2 regions of the Lentzea sp. CC55 genome follow, and region 2 is predicted to be linked to the other one. Evidence: riboswitches for the same ligand, from Rfam matches in the RefSeq annotation. Region 2 holds a riboswitch; the other holds the start of a gene.
The links. A riboswitch is a leader RNA that binds a small molecule or an ion and turns the genes downstream of it on or off. The one in region 2 is predicted to bind thiamine pyrophosphate.
Positions count from the first base shown of each region.

Region 1: linked by a shared signal. The riboswitch ahead of L6E10_RS16195 (thiamine ABC transporter substrate binding subunit) and the one ahead of L6E10_RS18090 (FAD-dependent oxidoreductase) in region 2 are both predicted to bind thiamine pyrophosphate.

Region 1 covers NZ_JAJCXE010000022.1:82,262-91,797, forward strand. Annotated here, with positions in the region: gene L6E10_RS16170 (ABC transporter ATP-binding protein) at 1-393, shown strand, start outside; gene L6E10_RS16175 (ABC transporter permease) at 390-1,199, shown strand; gene L6E10_RS40815 (SDR family oxidoreductase) at 1,196-1,672, opposite strand; gene L6E10_RS40820 (hypothetical protein) at 1,591-1,950, opposite strand; gene L6E10_RS16185 (ABC transporter ATP-binding protein) at 1,963-2,913, opposite strand; gene L6E10_RS16190 (iron ABC transporter permease) at 2,913-4,520, opposite strand; gene L6E10_RS16195 (thiamine ABC transporter substrate binding subunit) at 4,496-5,494, opposite strand; TPP riboswitch at 5,488-5,598, opposite strand; gene L6E10_RS16200 (4a-hydroxytetrahydrobiopterin dehydratase) at 5,633-5,926, shown strand; gene L6E10_RS16205 (mannosyltransferase) at 5,942-7,156, opposite strand; gene L6E10_RS16210 (DUF6131 family protein) at 7,453-7,608, opposite strand; gene L6E10_RS16215 (Uma2 family endonuclease) at 8,027-8,605, shown strand; gene ychF (redox-regulated ATPase YchF) at 8,666-9,536, opposite strand, start outside.
Region 2 covers NZ_JAJCXE010000022.1:464,459-473,994, forward strand. Annotated here, with positions in the region: gene L6E10_RS18080 (thiazole synthase) at 1-744, opposite strand, end outside; gene thiS (sulfur carrier protein ThiS) at 746-946, opposite strand; gene L6E10_RS18090 (FAD-dependent oxidoreductase) at 943-1,890, opposite strand; TPP riboswitch at 1,894-2,005, opposite strand; gene thiE (thiamine phosphate synthase) at 2,032-2,670, shown strand; gene L6E10_RS18100 (dioxygenase) at 2,702-3,463, shown strand; gene L6E10_RS40365 (hypothetical protein) at 3,460-3,582, opposite strand; gene L6E10_RS18105 (S1 family peptidase) at 3,675-4,628, opposite strand; gene L6E10_RS18110 (threonine/serine dehydratase) at 5,534-6,463, shown strand; gene L6E10_RS18115 (threonine/serine dehydratase) at 6,460-7,365, shown strand; gene L6E10_RS18120 (MFS transporter) at 7,339-8,799, opposite strand; gene L6E10_RS18125 (GntR family transcriptional regulator) at 8,796-9,536, opposite strand, start outside.

The sequences.
Region 1 (9,536 bases), 380 kb from region 2:
GTCTCCAGCCACCTGCTGAGCGAGGTCGAGGCCACCTGCACGCACGTCGCCGTGCTGCACCGCGGCACCGTGGTGGCGCAGGGCGAGCTGACCGAGCTGCTGCAGGCGGGGGGATCCGCCCTGCAGGTGATCACACCGGACGTCGAGAAGGCGCTGAGCGCGTTGCGCCAGGCCAAGATCTCCGCGCGGCCGCTGGGCGACGGGCTGCGGGTCGAGCTCGCCGGCACGAGCGCGCCGCAGGTGATCGAGACGCTCGTCCAGGGCGGTGCCAGGGTCTTCGAGGCCACGCGCTGGAAGACCGGTCTCGAAGAGCTGTTCGCGCGGCTCACCGAGGCCGAGGAGGCCGAGCGCGGGATGTCCGCCGTGGACACGCTGGACGGGGGCTCGCGATGATCACGCGTCAGTTCGGTTCCGAGGTGCGCTGGATGCTGCGCAGGCCCCGCACGCTCATCGGCCTGTTCGGCCTGGTGCTGGTGCCGATCATCATCAGCTTCGGCATCTGGACCGCCGGCGAGGACGAGGGCGGCGGCGGGCCTCCCGGGCTCGGCGCCATCCTGCAGGGCAACGGCATGGTCGTGCCGATCTTCACGTTGTTCCTGTCGCTCAACCTGCTGCTGCCGCTGGTGGCGTCGATCTGGGCGGCGGACGGCCTGGCGGGCGAGGCACAACACGGCACGTTGCGCGGCCTGCTGGTCGCGCCGGTGTCCCGCGTGCGGCTGCTGTTCGTGAAGCTGTTCGGGCTCGCCGCGATGTCGTTGTTCGCCGTCACGCTGATGGCCGTCGTCGGCATCATCGCGGGCACGGCGTTCCTCGGCACGGACGGCATGATGACGCTGTCGGGCACCACGCTGGACACCGGCGAGGGCCTGCTGCGCATCGCGTTGTTCGTCGTCCTCGTGACGTTCCAGATGGTGTCGATCGGCGCCGTCGCCCTCGCCGTCTCGGCCACCACCGAGCACCCGCTGGTGGTGCAGGCGGCGACCATGACGACGATCATCGTGTTCCAGGTGCTGGGGCAGTTCTCGTCGCTGGACTGGCTGCACCCGTTCCTGATCACGACGGGCTTCCCCGGCCTGATCGACGTGATGCGCGACCCGGTCCCGCTCGACCAGATCCGGGACAGCACCCTGCTCGCGGGCTGCTACCTGCTGATCGGCACGGGCCTGGCCGCCATGCGCCTCATCACGAAGGACAACTAGCGCCGGAACCCGCCCTCGCTGTTGATCACCTGACCGGTGATCCAGGCGGCGTCGGCGGTGCAGAGCCAGGAGATCAGCCGGGCGGCGTCGTCCGGCTGACCCCAGCGCTTCAAGGGCATCCGCTCGTTCACGAAGTCCGTGAGCTCCGGTCCGGCCCACCCGGTGTCGGTCGGGCCGGGGTTCACGGCGTTGACGGTGATGCCGCGGTCCGCCAGTTCGTGCGACAGCGTCGCCACGATCGCCGCGAGGGCGCCCTTCGACGCCGCGTAGGCGACCTCGCCGGGCATCGGCCCGAGGTTCTGCCCGGACGTCAGGAACACGACCCGGCCGCCCTCACGCCCCTCCCACCTGCGGGCAAACGCTTGCGCCAGCAGGATCGACGAGCGCGTGTTCACCGCGTGGTGCCCGTCGAGCATCTCGGCGTCCACCTCGGCCAGCGACCCGTCGCCGCCGGACCGCGCGTGGTTGCACACCAGCACGTCGACGCGCCGAACGCCTCGACGGCCGCGGCCACCAGCCGTTCCGGCCCCGCGGGGTCGGCCAGGTCCACGCCCAGCCCCTGAGCGCCGATGCCGGCCAGCACCTCGTCCACGGAGTCCGCGCCCCACGGCTGCGCCGCGTCGTGCGGGACGTGGTGCTGCACGAACACCTCGGCGCCCAGTCCGCGCAGCCGGGACGCGATCGCGTAGCCGATGCCCTGCCGCCTGCTCACGCCGGTGACCAGCGCTACTCGTCCCTCGAGAAGTCCCATAGGACTGCATGCCTACCCGACGCGCGCGACGCCGTCCAAGTCGATTGCGAGCCGCACGCGGTCCCCGACCGACACCGGTCCCACGGCCTCGTACTCCTCGCCGCCGATCTCCACGAGCAACCGCACGTGGTCGCGCCGGTGCACCCGCTCCAGCACCGTGCCCTCCAGCAGACCGTCGGAGTCGACCCGCAGCGCCGTGGCGCGCAACCCGACCCGTTCGACGTCCAGGCCGACGAACGAACCGGGCACGAACCTGCTGCAGCCCAGGAACTTCGCGGTCTCGACGTCCACCGGCGACGACCACACCTCGGCGGGCGGGCCGACCTGGACGATCCGGCCGCGCGACATGATCGCCACCCGGTCGGCCAGCGTGAACGCCTCGTCGTGGTCGTGCGTCACGACCAGCGCCGTCGTGGCCGCCTCCCGCAGCAGCCGCGCCAGGTCGACCGCGAGCTGCTCGCGCAACGCCCGGTCCAGCGCCGACAGCGGCTCGTCCAGCAGCAGCAACCGCGGTGACGGCGCCAGCGCGCGTGCCAGCGCCACCCGTTGCTGCTCCCCGCCGGACAGCTGCGTGACCCGGCGATCGGCGTAGCCCTCGAGGCCGACGAGCTCGAGCAGCGACAGCACGCGCTTGTCCCGCGCCTCGCGCTCGACCTTCCTCATCCGCAGGCCGAACGCCACGTTCCCGGCGACCGTGCGGTGCGGGAACAGCTGCCCGTCCTGGAACACCAGCCCGAACTCGCGCCGGTGCACCGGGACGCCGGCCAGGTCCGCGCCGTCCCACCGCACGGCACCGGACGAGGGCTTCTCCAGCCCCGCGACCGTGCGCAGCAGCGTCGACTTCCCGCACCCCGACGGCCCGAGCAGCGCCACGACCTCGCCGTCCCGCACGGAGAGCGACACGTCCGACACCGCCGTCGTCGGTCCGTACCGGACGGTGATCGAGTCCAGCTCCAGCGCCATCAGAACTCCCCGCTGCTCGGCACGCGCAGCCGCTCGATCAGCAGCACGCACCCGACCGTCACGACCATCAGCAGCGCGCACGCCGCGTAGGCCATCTGGCTGTTCAACTCCCCCGGCCGCGACATCAGCCGTGCGATCACCACCGGCAACGTCGGCGCGTCCGGCCGGGCCAGGAAGCTCGTCGCCCCGAACTCCCCCAGCGCCACCACGTACCCGAACCCGGCCGCCGCCACCAGGGACCGGCCGACCAGCGGCAGGTCGACCTCGCGCCACACCCCGGCGGGCGAGGCCCCCAGCGTCGCCGCCGCCTGCCGCAGCCGTTCGTCGACGGCCCGCAGCACCGGCAGCACCATTCGCACGACCAGCGGCGTCACCACCAGCGCCTGTGCCAGCGGCACCAGCATCGGCGAGGTGCGGAAGTCGCCGGGCAGCGCGTCCATGGTGATCAGGTAGCCGAAGCCGACCGTCACCGCGGACACCCCGAGCGGCAGCATCAGCGCCGTGTCGAGCACCTCGGCGGAACGCGCACCGGACCGCCGCAGCCCGACCAGCACCACGGCCGAGAACACCCCGACGACCAGTGCCACGAGCGTGGCGTCGAAGGCCGTCCGCAGCGAGTTCACCGCGGCGTCGACTCCGGTCACCGCCAGCGTGCCCCGGTCGCCGCGGGTGTTCAGCGCCACGTACCCGGCGAGGCTCCAGCCGTCCCGGGTGGACAGCGACCGGGTCACCAGGCCGACGACCGGCGTCAGCAGCGCGACCACCACGGCGAACGCGGCGCCGACGACGTACCACTCACCGCCGGCGGGCCGCCGGGCCAGCTCCTCCCTGCCGCGCAACGCCAGAGCGGTCTCCCGCCGGCGCCGGGCGAGCGCGCCCAGCACGAGCACCGCCAGCACGGCGGCGAACTGCAGCAGCGACAGGGCGGCCGCCCCGGACAGGTCGAACAGCTCCACCGTCCGCAGGTAGATCTCGGTCTCCAGCGTCCGGTACCGCGAGCCGCCGAGCACCAGCACGACGCCGAAACTCGTGGCGCAGAACAGGAACACGACCGCCGCGGCCGAGCCGATCGCGGGCGCGAGCGCCGGCAGCACCACCGACAGGAACGCCCGCGGGCGTGACGCCCCCAGCGCCCGTGCCGCGTCCTCGGCCCGCCGATCGGTGTGCGCCCACAGCCCGCCGACGGTCCGCGCGACCACGGCGACGTTGAAGAAGGCGTTCGCCAGCACGATCGGCAGCACGCCGCCGTCCGGCCAGAACGTCCGGAAGGCCAGGCCCACCACCACGGTCGGCAGCACGAACGGCACCATCACGGCGGCACGCACCAGCCCGAGCCCGCGGATCCGGCACCGGGCCAGCACGAACGCGAGCGGCATCCCGGCGACGACCGCCACGACCGTCGACGCCAGGGCCTGCCCGAGGGTGAAGCCGACGAGCTCCCAGGTGCCGCCCTCGAAGACCGCCTCCAGGACACCGCCCTCACGCAGCCCGAGCGACACGATCGCCAGCACGGGCCACGCGAAGAACAGTCCCAGGAAGGCCAGCGGCAGCAGCGCCGCCGCCGACCACCCCGTGCGCGAGCTCAGCCCTGCACGAGCTTGCGCCACTGCTCGACCCACGCTTCGCGGTTGTCCTTGACCTTCTCGGCGGGCAACGACTGCGACGAAGACGGCAGCGGGGCGTCCTTGGCCCACGACTCGGGCAGCGCGACGCCCTCGCGCGAGGGGTAGACGTACATCTGCTCGGCCACCTGGGCCTGGAACTGCTCACCCAGCAGGAAGTCGAGGACCTTCTTCGCGTCCTCGGGGTTCTTGGCGCCGGACAGCACGCCGGCGTACTCGACCTGGCGGTAGCAGGTGTCGAGCACGGCCTTGGTCTTGCCGCCCTCGGCCGACGGCGACGACGCGTACGACACGACGATCGGCCGGTCGCCCTTGGTGGCGGAGAACTCCTGGTTGTAGGCCTCTTCCCAGCCGCTCACGACCTTGACGCCGTTGGCCTTGAGCTTGGTCCAGTACTCCTGCCAGCCGTTCTCGCCGAACTTCGCGATCGTGCCGAGCAGGAAGGCGAGACCGGGCGAGGACGTGGCCGGGTTCTCGACGACCAGCTTGTCCTTGAACTTCGGGTCGACCAGGTCCTCGTACGACTTCGGCTCGACCCCGCCGAGCCCGGCCGGGTCGATGTTGAGGCACACGTCACCGACGTCGACGGCCTGCAGGCGGTTCGAGTCGTCGGCCTTGTACCGCTGGGCGCCCTTCGCGGCCTCCGGCGAGGCGTACTCGGCGAAGACGCCCTCGCTCAGAGCGCGCGAGGCGAAGGTCGAGTCGACGCCGAACGCCACGTCGCCGATCGGGTTCGCCTTGGTGAGCACCAGCTTGTTCGTCAGCTCGCCCGCGTCGCCGCTCGCGAGCTGCTTCACGGTGATGCCCGAGGACCTCTGGAACTCGTCCAGGACCTCCTGCTTGACCGCGAACGAGTCGTGGGTCACCAGCGTGACCTCGCGCGACTGCGGTGCGGTCGAGGTACCGGCCGAGCACCCGGCCAGCACCAGAGCAGCGCAAACAGCAAAAATCCTTCTCACGTCAAACCTCTCCCTACGCCGGTATGACCCGGATCAGGTGGACGGTCGAGGGCTTGCGAGCCCTCCTCTCAGCCCGGCGCTTCACCGGACTCCCGTGGTAAACGCGCAGCTTACGTGACGTGGTGGGACGATCAGGACATGGCCGAGCTGTTGAGCGACGATCAGTTGGACGACCTGCTCCCCAAACTCCCCGGCTGGTGCCCCCAGGACGCGGCACTGGTGAAGACCGTGGAGCTGCCGAGCTTCTCCCAGGCGATCATGGTCGTGAACCGGGTCGCGGAGATCGCCGAGAACGACAACCACCACCCGGACATCGACATCCGGTACAAGGCGCTGACATTCCGCCTGAGCACGCACTACAAGGGAGGAATCACCGCACTGGACGTGTCCCTCGCCGAGGAGATCGACGGGGTCCTGGACGCCCTGGGCTGACCCGGCCGGGAGGCGTCAGCCGGCGACCCTGCTGGGTTCGCCGTCGGCGGCTTCCTCGCCACCGGGACGCGGCTCGCCGCGCTCGCGCCGCGCCGCCAGCCCGATCGCGACCAGCGTGAGCACGCCCGCGGCCGGATAGCCCCAGCCGAGCGCCACGAAGATCCACGGCCGCGGGAAGTCCCAGATGTTCGGCTGGGCCAGCAGCAGGAACGAGATCAGGTAACCGCCGGTCAGCAGCACCCACAGGCCGGCGGTGATCTTGCACAGCACGTGCCCGCCCTCGTGGATCAGCCACAGCAGGGCGGGCACCATCCACACCCAGTGGTGGCTCCACGAGATCGGCGAGACGAGCAGGCCGAGCATCTGCACGCTCACGATCAACGCCAGCGCGTCCCTGGTCCTGCTGACCGCGAACCACGTCAGAGCGGCCGCGACGAGCACGGCGACGATGTAGATCGGTCCCGTCTTGACGTCGTAGCCGACCGTGCGGCTGAGCGCTCCGCGCAGCGACTGGTTGATCGCGCTGCCGACCGGGCCGACCCGGCTCGCGTCACCGAGCAGCTGGAACCAGAACTTGTCCGACTGGGACGGTGAGATGGCCCACCCGATCCCGTACACCACCACAAAAGCGACGAACGACCACACAGCGGCCATCCACCGGCGCTGGACGAGGAAGTACAGCCCGGAGATCGCGGGCGTGAGCTTGATGCCCGCGGCGAACCCGACGCCGGCGCCGCCGACCCAGTTCCGCGCGCTGGCGAGCGTGCCGATCAGGATCGCGACCAGCACCAGGTTGATCTGGCCGTAGTTGAGCGTGGTGCGGACCGGCTCGATCCACAGCGTCAGCGCGGTCCACATCATGGCGCGGCGCGGGTCCGGCAGCCGGAGCAGCTTCAGGCTGGTGCGCACGATGAAGTACAGGCACCCCAGGCAGATCAGCTGCCAGAGCCAGCGCGACGCCTCCCACGGCACCCAGCTCATAGGCGTGAAGATCGCGGCCGCGAACGGCGGGTAGGTGAACGGCAGCGGGAACACGTCCGCGTACTGGTCGAGCCGCCACTCGTAGAGGTCGCCGGAGAACAGGTGCGGCGACCCGTTGCGGTAGACGAGCAGGTCGATCATGGTCATCTTCGCCTGGAAAGCGACCATGAACAGGTGCCCGGCGACGGACAACGCGAGCAGCCACGGTGCTACGGAGAGCACACGCGCTTCCACAGCACGGAGTTTCACGCCGAAAACGTTACCCGAGGCAACGTTCTGGGGTACCCCGGCGTCATAAGGCACGGGAGAGATCGCAAAAGGGAGTTTTTCCGACCATGTCAGTTGATCTTGTAGTTGCCGCTGTCGCCGCTCTGGCCATGCTGGGGGTCGCGTTCGGCGTGTTCGCCGCCGCCGCACGAACCAAGAACAACGTGTGAACGTTGTGGGGCATGACGCGTGAACGTTGTGAGACGTGAAGAAGGGGGATCCTCCACAGTGGAGGATCCCCCTTCTTCGTTCACCGCTTCCGAGGGGTGGAGCGGCTTTTAGAAGTAGTGCGCGCGCCCACCGATCGGCTTGCCGACCGCGCCGAGGACGGCCAGGATCGCGCCGATGACCAGCAGCACCACGCCCAGCGTCGTCAGGATGCTGATACCGGCCAGCCATCCGACGACGAGCAGAATCAGACCGAGGACGATCATTGCAACCTCCAGGTGGGGAAACCTGAACTCTGGCTACCCCACGGAGGTCGGTACAAACCTTCCATCAAAAATTCGTCGCCGATACAAACCGGGCGCGCACTCCTTCAACTGCCGTCCCGGAAAGCTTCGGCGGTGAAGGCTTCGACGTCAGCTGCGCCTTCACAACCGATTGTCGCTCACCGCATTCACGCGTGCACTTGGAGCGACTGATTCCAGGTGGCGCTGGTGGTTGAGGTGATGCGTGGCAGGCTCCAGTCGCAGCGCTTCGGCCTGGGTGAGGTGTCGAGCCGCCGGCTCGAGGACGCCGAAGTTCCGGTAGCCCTCGCTCACGCGGTAGGAGTTCAGGAGCGTTGATCGTTGTGGGCGCACGCGGCGGGCTCACCTGGCCGGGTGTGCTGACCAGCCGCTATTTTGAGCCATGACCGCTCTGCCTGACTGGATGCGCCCTCCCCGCGCGGAAGGGTGGTTCGCGGAGGACCTGGACCGGCTGCCGGAAGCGCCCCGGCACACCGAGCTGATCGACGGAGCTCTCGTTTTCACGGTCTCACCGCAGCGGTCATGGCACGGTCGTGTCGTCACCGGGCTCACCCTGGAGCTGATGAACCAGGCTCCGGACGGCTACGAGGTCGAGTGCGAAATGACCATCAAGCTCGACCGGCGCAACCGTCCGGAGCCGGATCTCCTGGTGACCACGGCGTCGTTGGAGCGCGACCGCACATGGTTCGCCCCTGAGGACGTCACACTCGTGGTGGAGGTGGTCTCACCGGAGTCCGAGCACCGGGACACCACGGTCAAGCTGCGCAAGTACGCGGAGGCGGGCGTTCGGCACTACTGGCTCGTCGAGGACGAGGCCGGTCAGACCGTCGCGCACGTGTACGAGTTGGACGAGCCGACCAGGGCTTACGTCCCGACAGGCCTCTGCCGCGGGAAGCTCACGGTGACGGTGCCGTTCCCGATCACCATCGACCTGGACGGCCTGTTCCCCGCCAAGCGTTGAGAACGGCGCGGATGCGCGAAAGGCACCTTCCGCGCGGAAGGTGCCTTTCGCGAGCGTCCGTCAGACGTTGAAGCGGAACTCGACCACGTCGCCGTCGGCCATGACGTAGTCCTTGCCCTCCATGCGGACCTTGCCCGCCGCCTTCGCCTCGGCCTTCGAGCCCGAGGCGACCAGGTCGTCGAACGACACGACCTCGGCCTTGATGAAGCCCTTCTCGAAGTCCGTGTGGATCACGCCGGCGGCCTGCGGGGCGGTGGCGCCCTGCGGGATCGTCCAGGCGCGTGCCTCCTTCGGGCCCGCGGTGAGGTAGGTCTGCAGGCCGAGGGTGTGGAAGCCGGCGCGGGCGAGGGCGTGCAGGCCCGGCTCGGACTGGCCGATCGACTCCAGCAGCTCCAGGGCTTCCGACTCGTCGAGCTCCAGCAGCTCCGACTCGACCTTGGCGTCGAGGAACACCGCGTCGGCCGGGGCGACGAGCTCGCGCAGCTCCTTCCGACGGGCCTCGTCGGTCAGGACGCCCTCGTCGGCGTTGAAGACGTAGAGGAACGGCTTGGTGGTGAGCAGGGAGAGCTCGCGCAGCAGTTCGCCGTCCACTTCGGACTGGGCGGAGAACAGCGTGCGGCCCGAGTCGAGGATGTCCTTGGCCTTCTTCGCGTTCTCCAGGGCGGCGCGGCGGTCCTTCTGCATCCGCGCCTCCTTCTCGATCCTCGGGATGGCCTTCTCGAGGGTCTGGAGGTCGGCGAGGATCAGCTCGGTGTTGATCGTCTCGATGTCGCTCGACGGGTCGACGCGGCCGTCGACGTGCACGACGTCCGGGTCGTCGAAGACGCGGATCACCTGGCAGATGGCGTTCGCTTCGCGGATGTTCGCGAGGAACTTGTTGCCGAGGCCCTCGCCCTCCGACGCGCCCTTCACGATGCCCGCGATGTCGACG
Region 2 (9,536 bases):
CGAGGACGCTTGGGCCCAAAAGCGCCGCGGAATCCTTCCGGCCAGCCGCGCCAGACGTCCGCCCTCGACCGCGCAACGCATGGCGGCGCCCATGCGTTCCGGGTCCTGAGCACGGGTGACGGCCGTCGCCAGCAGCACCGCCGAGCAGCCGAGCTCCATCGCGAGCGCCGCGTCGGACGCCGTGCCGATACCCGCGTCGAGGACGACGGGAACGCCGGCGCGCGAGGTGATCAGCTCGATGTTGTGCGGGTTGCGGATGCCGAGACCCGTTCCGATGGGCGAGCCCAGCGGCATGACCGCGGCGCAGCCGACGTCCTCCAGCTTGCGCGCCAGCACCGGGTCGTCGTTGGTGTACGGCAGGACGACGAAGCCCTCGTCCACCAGCCGCTCGGCGGCGTCCAGCAGCTCGACCGGGTCCGGCAGCAGGGTCTCCTCGTCGTGGACGACCTCGAGCTTGACCCAGTTCGTCTCCAGCGCCTCCCGCGCGAGCTGCGCGGTCAGCACGGCCTCCGCGGACGTGCGGCAGCCCGCGGTGTTGGGCAGCACCTCGATCCCCAGGCGCCGCAACAGCTCCAGCACACCGGTCCGGCCCGCCGCGTCGACCCGGCGCATCGCCACGGTCGTCAGCTCGGTGCCGGACGCGACGAGCGCCCGTTCCAGCACCGAGAGGTTCGCGGCACCGCCGGTGCCGGTGATGAGCCTCGACCGGAACTCCCGGCCCGCGATGATCAGCGGATCGTCCACGTCAGCCTCCCTGGACCGCGGTCAGCACCTCGACCACGCCGCCGTCCGGCACGATCGTGGAACCCCACAACGCCTTCGGCACCACGGCGCCGTCGAGCGCCACGGCCACGCCCTTGTCGGGCGCCCCCACCAACGCGACGACCGCGGCCACCGACGTGCCGTCCGCCAAGTCGCGGGAGGTCCCGTTCACCTGTGCCTTCACGAACTTCCTCCCTGCAGGAGCTGAACCACGAGCCGAGCGGTGTGCGGAGCGAGCAGCAGTCCGTTGCGGTGGTGACCCGTCGCGGCGATGACACCGGGTTCGAGCCAGCGCACGACCGGCACGTTGTCCGGGCTGCCCGCCCGGAATCCCACGGCGGCCTCGGCGAGCGCGTACTCGGCGATGCCCGGCAGCACGGTTTCCGCGTCCCGCAACAGGTCCCGCACGCCCGCGACGGACACGTCGGTGTCGAACCCGGCCTCGTACTGGGTGGCGCCGACGACCAGCCCGTCGTCGCGCGGCACCAGGTACACCGGCCGTCCGGAGACGAGCGCGCGGATGGTGTGGCGAGGGGGCGGCAACGCGCCGGGACGGTGCGTGAGCCGCAGGATCTCGCCCTTGACCGGCCGGATCACGCCCCTGAGCGCGGGGTGCAGCTCGCCGCTCCACGCCCCGGCGGCGATCACCGAGACCCGTCCCTCCACATCGGACACGACACCGGCGTCGAGGCACGCCCTGCGCAGGGCGGAGAGCAGCAGGCGGTTGTCGACGGCGAGGTCGCCGGACGCGAACACGCCACCGCGCACCGCCGGTCCCAGCGAGGGTTCGAGAGCGCGGACCTCCCGCGAGGTCAGCACCTGCCCCGCGTGCCGCAGGTCGGCGAGGTCACCCGGTTGCGTGCCGACCGCCAGCGTCCCGGCGGTGAACAGCGGGACACCGATCGACGAGGCGAACCCCGGCCACATCGCGAGGGCCTCGACCCCCTGTGCCACCACGGCTTCCTCGCCCGGCCACGCCTCCGTGAGAGGCGCCAGCATGCCGCCCGCGACCCGCGAACCCGCGTGCGGCGAACCGAGGTCGGACACGGAGGCGGAGAACCCGGCCCGTGCCGCGGCGAGGGCCACGGACAGGCCGATGACGCCGCCACCCCGGACGGCCACTTCCACACTGCTCAAGGCATTCACGCTCCCTGCGCCGGCATGACCCGGATCAGGTTCGACGGTCGGAGCGAACCACGCTCCCTCTCAGCCCGGTGTTCTCCAGGCTCCCGTGCGGACCGACTTCAACATAACGGTTAACGTGCGTGCGTGCCAGGACTCGACGGAAACCTGATCAGGCAACGACTCGCCGACGCGACGCTCTACCTCTGCACACCGGACCGGCCGGACCTGGCCGAGTTCGCGGACGCGGTCCTCGCGGGCGGCGTCGACATCATCCAGCTGCGGGACAAGTCACTGGAGGCGAAGCAGGAGATCGAGGCGCTCGAGGTCCTCGCCGAGGCCACCGAGCGCCACGGGAAGCTGCTCGCCGTCAACGACCGCGCGGACATCGCCCACGCGGTCGACGCCGACGTGCTGCACCTGGGTCAGGACGACCTGCCCGTCCCGCTCGCCCGCCGGATCGTCGGCGACGAGGTGGTGATCGGCCGGTCCACCCACGACGTCGGCCAGATGACCGAGGCCGCCGCGGAGCCCGGCGTGGACTACTTCTGCACCGGGCCGTGCTGGCCGACCCCGACCAAGCCGGGCCGTCCGGCGCCGGGGCTCGACCTCGTCCGCGCCACGAGGACCGACCGCCCGTGGTTCGCGATCGGCGGCATCGACCTCGCCAACCTCGCCGAGGTGAAGGCCGCGGGCGCCACCAGGGTCGTCGTCGTCCGGGCCGTCACCGACGCCGAGGACCCGCGCAAGGCAGCCGAGTCGTTCAAATTCGAACTTGATCGTTGAAATTTGAACAAAACGGCGTACGCTCGAAGACGTGAGCGCACCAGTGCTGTACCTGAGCCACGGGGCACCCCCGCTGGCCGATGACGAGACGTGGACCGGAGAGCTCCGTGCCTGGTCCGCCACCCTCCCGCGCCCGGAGGCCGTGCTCATGGTCTCCGCGCACTGGGAGGAGGCGCCGACGACCATCGGCGCGACCACGACCGTGCCGCTGGTCTACGACTTCTGGGGCTTCCCCCAGCGCTACTACGAGGTGACCTACGAGGCGCCGGGCGCGCCGGAGCTCGCCGAGGACGTCCGCAAGCTGCTCGGCGGCCACGTCGAGCAGGACGAGGAACGCGGTCTCGACCACGGCGCCTACGTGCCGCTGAAGGAGATGTTCCCGGACGCCGACGTGCCGGTGCTGCAGATGTCGATGCCCACGCTCGACCCGCGCGAGCTGCACGAGATCGGCCGGAAGCTCGCGCCGCTGCGGGACCGGAACGTCCTCATCGTCGGCAGCGGCTTCATGACGCACAACCTCAGCTGCGTGAACTTCCCGGCCGGACCGGACTACGAGCCGCCGTCGTGGTCGAAGGAGTTCGACGACTGGGCGCACCAGCAGCTCGCCAACGGCGACGTGGACGCGTTGCTCGACTTCCAGGTGAAGGCGCCCGCCGCCGGGATCGCGCACCCGCGGACCGAGCACTTCGCACCGCTCTTCGTGGCGCTGGGCGCCGCGAGCGACGAGAAGGCGCGCACCAGCGTCGAGGGCTTCTGGTACGGCCTGTCGAAGCGGTCGGTGCAGTTCAGCTAGCCGCCCCCCTCCAGGAACAGGGTGGCGAGCCTCCGCGCGATGGCGGGCGTCGGGTTGCGGACGCCCCCACCGGCCATCAGCACGAGCACCACGGCGTCGACCGAGAAGTCGGCGCGCAACCGCCCGGTCGCCTTCGCCCTGCAAGATCGTGCTGGTCTGAGAACGCGAGAGCGCCGCGGCACCGAGGTGCCGCGGCGCTCCGCACCGAGTTCTAGCCCCGCGTGAGGGTCAGGCCCCAGCGCGACAGGATCGGGTTGACCGGCTGGAAGTAGGTCGTGCCGCCGGACGAGCAGTTGCCCGAACCACCGGACGTCACGCCCTGGGCCTGGCCGAAGCCCGAGCCCGCCACCCACGAACCACCGGAGTCACCCGGCTCCGCGCAGGCGTTGGTGCGGGTCAGGCCGCGCACGGTGCCCTGCGGGTAGTTCACGGTCTGGTTGTAGGCCTGGACGGTGCCGCAGCGCCATCCGGTCGTCGAACCCGAACGGCAGATCTGCGCGCCGATCGCCGCCACGGTGGAGCCCTGGACGATCACGTTCGTGCCGTTGTAGCGGTTGACCCACGGGCGCGGGGTCCAGTTCGCGTTGGTGCGGACCCAGGCCATGTCGCTGCCGGGGAACACCGAGCCGGCGAACGAGCCGGCCGCGACGCGGTTGTAGCCGGAGACGGAGGTGCCCGTCGTGCCGCAGTGGCCCGCGGTCACGAAGCCGCCGGTCACGGAGAAGCCGAGCGAGCAACGGCCGCCGCTGCCCATGTAGATGGCGTCACCACCACGCAGGTCGTAGAGCGTCGTGGGGCTCTCGGAGACCTCCTCGACCTTGACGGTCGAGCCGATGGACTTCGCGGTGGCGATGAAGCTCTCCGCCGCGGCGTCGCGGGTGTTCTTGTTGACCTCGACCACGACGGAGTTCGACTTCTCGTCGACGCGCCAGCTGGTGATCGACTTGGGGGCGTTCATGACGTCGAGGACCGACTTGGTCCCGGTGAGCTGGGTGAGCGAGTTCTTCACCACCGTGGTGTCCGCGCCGGTCACGGAGAGTCCCGGCTTGGTCACCGCGACGGTCAGTCTGCCGCTCGCCTGGTCGATCCACGCTCCACCGAACGCATCGCCGAGGGACGCCTTGGCGGCCTCCGCGATTTCGCTCGACTTCTGGTCAGAGGCCAACCGGACGCGGGCCTGGTCAGCGTTCAGGCCCAAATCACGTTCGACCGCTTGGAGCAATTCAGCCGGGTAGCTCTCCGTATCGGAACCGGTTGGGGCGACTGGTGCAGCAGGGGCGCCAAACGCCGGTACGCTGAGAGCAGTCACGACTCCGGTGGCGAGCAACACGGCACCGGTAACACGGGCCGCACGCGTGCGGTTCATCAAGCGTCTCCCTCACTTTCGGGTGCAGGGGAACCCGAGAGTCGGTTGCAGGGACCTCTCTCGGGGGCTCTAGGGGGACGGGTGGTGGGGCGGCGGCAGGGGTCGCCCCACCCCTCCCATCCCTTGTTGCCTCTCGAACCCGGTGCGGCAGCCGGGTCCTCCACGGCAGGCGCCGGGCTCAAGCGGACGTGCCACGAGCCTCATTGCGCCCTCCTCCCGGTCTCTTTCGGACCGAATCCTTCGCCCGTTCGAGTGAAGTTGCGGATCTCTTGGCTATGACGCCCCGCCTCGAACGTGAACGAAGTGTGTCACAGCTCACGACAGATCAACTGCGGTGCGTAGCCGTTGACAGTTAACTATCGCTCAACGTAGTGACGTGATCACCGAATGGGGTCACCGGTGGCCCACGGCGTCACCGTGCTCCCGGCGGCTGACCGAGCGTGCCTGGAGGCGCTGTCCGGCGCGGGTGCTCGTGGACGGTGCACGGTGTCGGCCGTGGACGGTGCCGGTGACGAGTTGGACGCCCGTGGCGGTGAGGACGGTCACGAAGACGAGCGGACGCCGACGGCTGTTGCCCGCCAACGCTTTTCGCGTTCCACCGACCCCGGCAGGACACAGCGCCCGCAGCGCCTCCCGACCACGGCAGACGTAGGACGTTGGGCACAGTTCACCGGTTGCGGCCCGGCGACGTGCATCATCAACCCATGCGCCTGGTGACTCTCGAAGACGTTCGGACGGCCGCCGCAGCCATCGCCCGGCACGTCGTCCACACGCCGTTGCTGCCGTTCGACTCCGGCTTGTGGATCAAGCCCGAGTGCCTGCAGCCGATCGGCGCCTTCAAGCAACGCGGCGCGGTGAACGCCTTGTCCCGCATACCTTCCGAGAACCGGGCGCGCGGTGTCGTGGCGTACTCGAGCGGTAACCACGCGCAAGCGGTCGCCTACGCCGCCAAGACCCTCGGCATGCCGGCCGCGATCGTCGTGCCGGAGAACACGCCGCAGCTCAAGATCGACGCGACCCGCGCGCACGGCGCCGAGGTGTTCGTCGTCGGCATCACCGAACGCGAGTCGCGTGCCGCCGAGCTCGTCGAGGAGCGCGGGGCCACGCTGATCCCGCCGTTCGACCACCCGGACGTCATCGCCGGTCAGGGCACCGTCGGCCTGGAGATCATCAACGATCTTCCCGACGTGGCAACGATTCTGGTGCCGGTGAGCGGTGGCGGGCTGATCGCCGGCGTCGCGACCGCGGTCAAGGCGCTGCGCCCGGACGTCCGCGTGATCGGCGTCGAGCCCGAGCTGGCCGGAGACGCCTCCGCCTCGTTCGCCGCGGGAGAGCGCGTGCACTGGGACGCGCACGACCGCGCCCGCACCATCGCGGACGGCCTGCGCGCCGAGCCCTCGGAGCTCACCTGGGCCCACATCAGCGAGTACGTCGACGACTTCGTCACCGTCTCGGAGGACGAGATCCGCGACGCCGTGAACCAGATCGCCCGCCGCACGCGGGTCGTGTCCGAGCCGAGCGGCGCCGTGCCCGTGGCCGCGTACCTGAACCGGAAGCTGCCCGCCGGTCCGGCCGTCGCGGTGGTGTCCGGCGGCAACATCGAACCCCGCCTGCTCGCCTCGATCCTCGGATGATCGCGCTCCCAGACGTCCTCTCGGCGGCGGCGGTGATCGCACCGCACGTGGTGCGCACACCGCTGCTGCCGTTCGGTCCTGGATGGGTCAAGCCGGAGAACCTGCAGCCGATCGGCGCCTTCAAGCTCCGGGGTGCGCTGAACGCGTTGGCGCGCCTGGAGAACCGCGCGCACGGCGTGGTCGCGTACTCCAGCGGCAACCACGCCCAGGCCGTGGCGTTCGCGGCCCGGCTGCACGGCGTCCCGGCCGCGATCGTGATGCCGGACAACACCCCGGCGGTCAAGGTCGAGGCCACGAAGGCGCTGGGTGCCGAGGTCTTCATCGTCGGCATCACCGAACGCGTCGAGCGCGCCGAGGCCCTGGTCGCCGAACGCGGCGCGGCGCTGATCCCGCCGTTCGACCACCCGGACGTCATCGCCGGCCAGGGCACCATCGGCCTGGAGGTCCTCGAGGACCTGCCGGACGTCGAGGCCGTCGTGGTGCCGATGTCCGGCGGCGGGCTGATCTCCGGCGTGGCGACGGCGGTCAAGGCGCTGCGCCCGGACGTCCGCGTGATCGGCGCGGAACCCGCCCTCGCGGGTGACATCGCCGAGTCGCTCGCCGCGGGCGAGCTGGTGCGCTGGGACCCGTTGCGACGCGCCCGGACGGCCGCCGACGCCCTCAGGGACGAGCCGTCGGCGCTCACCTGGGCCCACATCAGCAGATACGTGGACGACGTGGTCACGGTGTCGGAGGACGAGATCATGGCGTCGGTGGCGGACCTGGCGCGGCGGGCGCGGCTGGTCGCCGAGCCCAGCGGTGCGGTCGCCGTGGCCGCGCAGGCCAAGCTCGGCGGCGGTGTCGCCGTCGTGTCCGGCGGCAACGTGGACCCGCGGCTACTGGCGCGCCTTCTCCCCGCCTGACCGGATGTGCGTCGGAGGGCCCTCCACCCCGCAGTGCAGGCACTCGCCGGGGTGCGGGACCTCGTGCTGCTCCGGCGCCGCGTCCAGCACCCGGTTGTCGACGCCGATGGCCAGCACGCCGCCGATGATCGCGGCCACCGCGCACAGCACCAGCGCCATCTCCCAGCCGGCGGTCATGACCTCGGGGTTCGCGTAGTCCTCGCCCACCAGGCCGACCGCCGCGGGCAGCACCGCCATCGCGAGGAGACTGCCGGTGCGCGCGACGGCGTTGTTCACCCCGGACGCGACGCCCGCGTGGTGATCAGGTGCCGAGGCCAGCACGGTCGCCGTCACCGGGGCGACCACGACCGCGAGCCCGATGCCGAACACCAGCACGCCGGGCAGGACGCCGAAAACGTACGAGGCACCCGGAACGGCGTTGCGCAGCAGCAGCATCCCCAGACCGACCAGCACCGGGCCGACGACGAGCTGCAGCCGCGGGCCGTGGCGCTGGGCGAGGCGGCCGGACGTCGAGGACGCCAGCAGCATGATGACCGTGATCGGCACGCTGGCGAGCCCCGAGGCCGTCGGCGAGTACCCGAGCGAGATCTGCAGCTGGAGCACCAGCAGCACCATCACGCCGCCGAGAGCCGCGTAGACGAGGAACGTGAGGACGTTCGAGACCACGAACGTCCGGCTCCGGAAGAGCTCGGGCGGCACCAGCGGATCCGCGGACCTCTTCTGGACCACCCCGAACGCGATCACCGCGACCGCTCCGGGAACCGCGAGGACGTACGACTGCTCGACGAGACCGCCCGTGAGCAGAGCCAGTCCCACCGCTCCGACCAGCGCGGACACGTAGCCGGGGTGCCCGGCCGAGTCGTCCTCGGACTCCGGCACGAACCGCAGCGCGAGGAACACGCACAGCGCGGCGACCGGGAGGTTCACCAGGAACGCGAGGCGCCACGACCACGCCTGCACCAGCAGGCCGCCGACCAGCGGCCCGATCGCCGTGGCGACGCCGGAAAGCCCGGACCACGCGCCGATGGCCCGTGACCGGTCCTCCCGGTTGAACGACGACTGGAGGATCGCCAGGGCCCCCGGCGTGAGCAACGCGGCACCGACGCCCTGCAGCACGCGCGCGGCCACGAGCACCGGCACGTTCCACGCGGCACCGCACAGCAGCGAGGCGACGCCGAACCACACCACGCCGACCACGTAGACCCGGCGCCGGCCGAACCGGTCGCCGAGGGACCCGGCGACCAGGATCAGCGAGGCCAGTGCCAGCAGGTACCCGTTCAGGATCCACTGCAGGTCGGTGACCGACGCGGAGAGCTCCGCGCCGATCCTGGGCAGCGCCACGTTGACGATCGTGCCGTCGAGCATGGCCATGCCCGAGCCGAGGATCGTCGTCGTCAGCACCCAGCGGGCACGCGGCGTGCCCCAGGCGATCAAGACGGCCGGTTCAGCGTGGCGACGAACTTGTAGCGGTCACCGCGGTAGACCGAGCGCACCCATTCGATCGGGTTGCCCTCGGTGTCGAACGAGTGCCGCGACAGCAGCAGCATCGGCAGGCCGATGTCGGCGCCGAGCAGCTCCGCCTCCTCCGGCGAGGCCAGCGCGGTCTCGATCGTCTCCTCGGCGTGGCCCATCTCGACGCCGAACCGCTCGGACAGCACCTGGTACAGCGAGGCGCCGGGCGCCAGGTACCGGCGCAGCCCGCGGAAGCGGCCGAGCGCGAGGTGGGTCGTCTCGATGGCCATCGGCTCGTTGTCGGCGAGCCGCAGGCGGTGCAGGCGCAGCACCTTGGCACCGGGACGCACGCCGAGCAGCCGCGCGAGCTCCGCCTCGGCGGGCATCTCGGAGGCCTCGATGAGCTTGGACGACGGCACGCGGCCCTGGGCGCGCATGTCCTCTGTGTACGAAGACAGCTGCAACCTCTGGGCGACCTTCGGTTCGGCCGCGAAGGTGCCCTTGCCCTGCACGCGGAGCAGTCGCCCTTCGACCGTCAGCTCGGCGAGCGCCTGGCGAACGGTCGTCCTGGAGACGTCGAACTCCGCGGCCAGCGACCGTTCCGTGGGGATCGGCGAACCGGGCGGCAGCGCCCTCAACAGGTCGAGCAGGTGCCGCTTGAGACCCCAGTACTTGGGTTCGCGTTGTGCACGCGTCCTGGCGTCCACGCCTGATGCAGG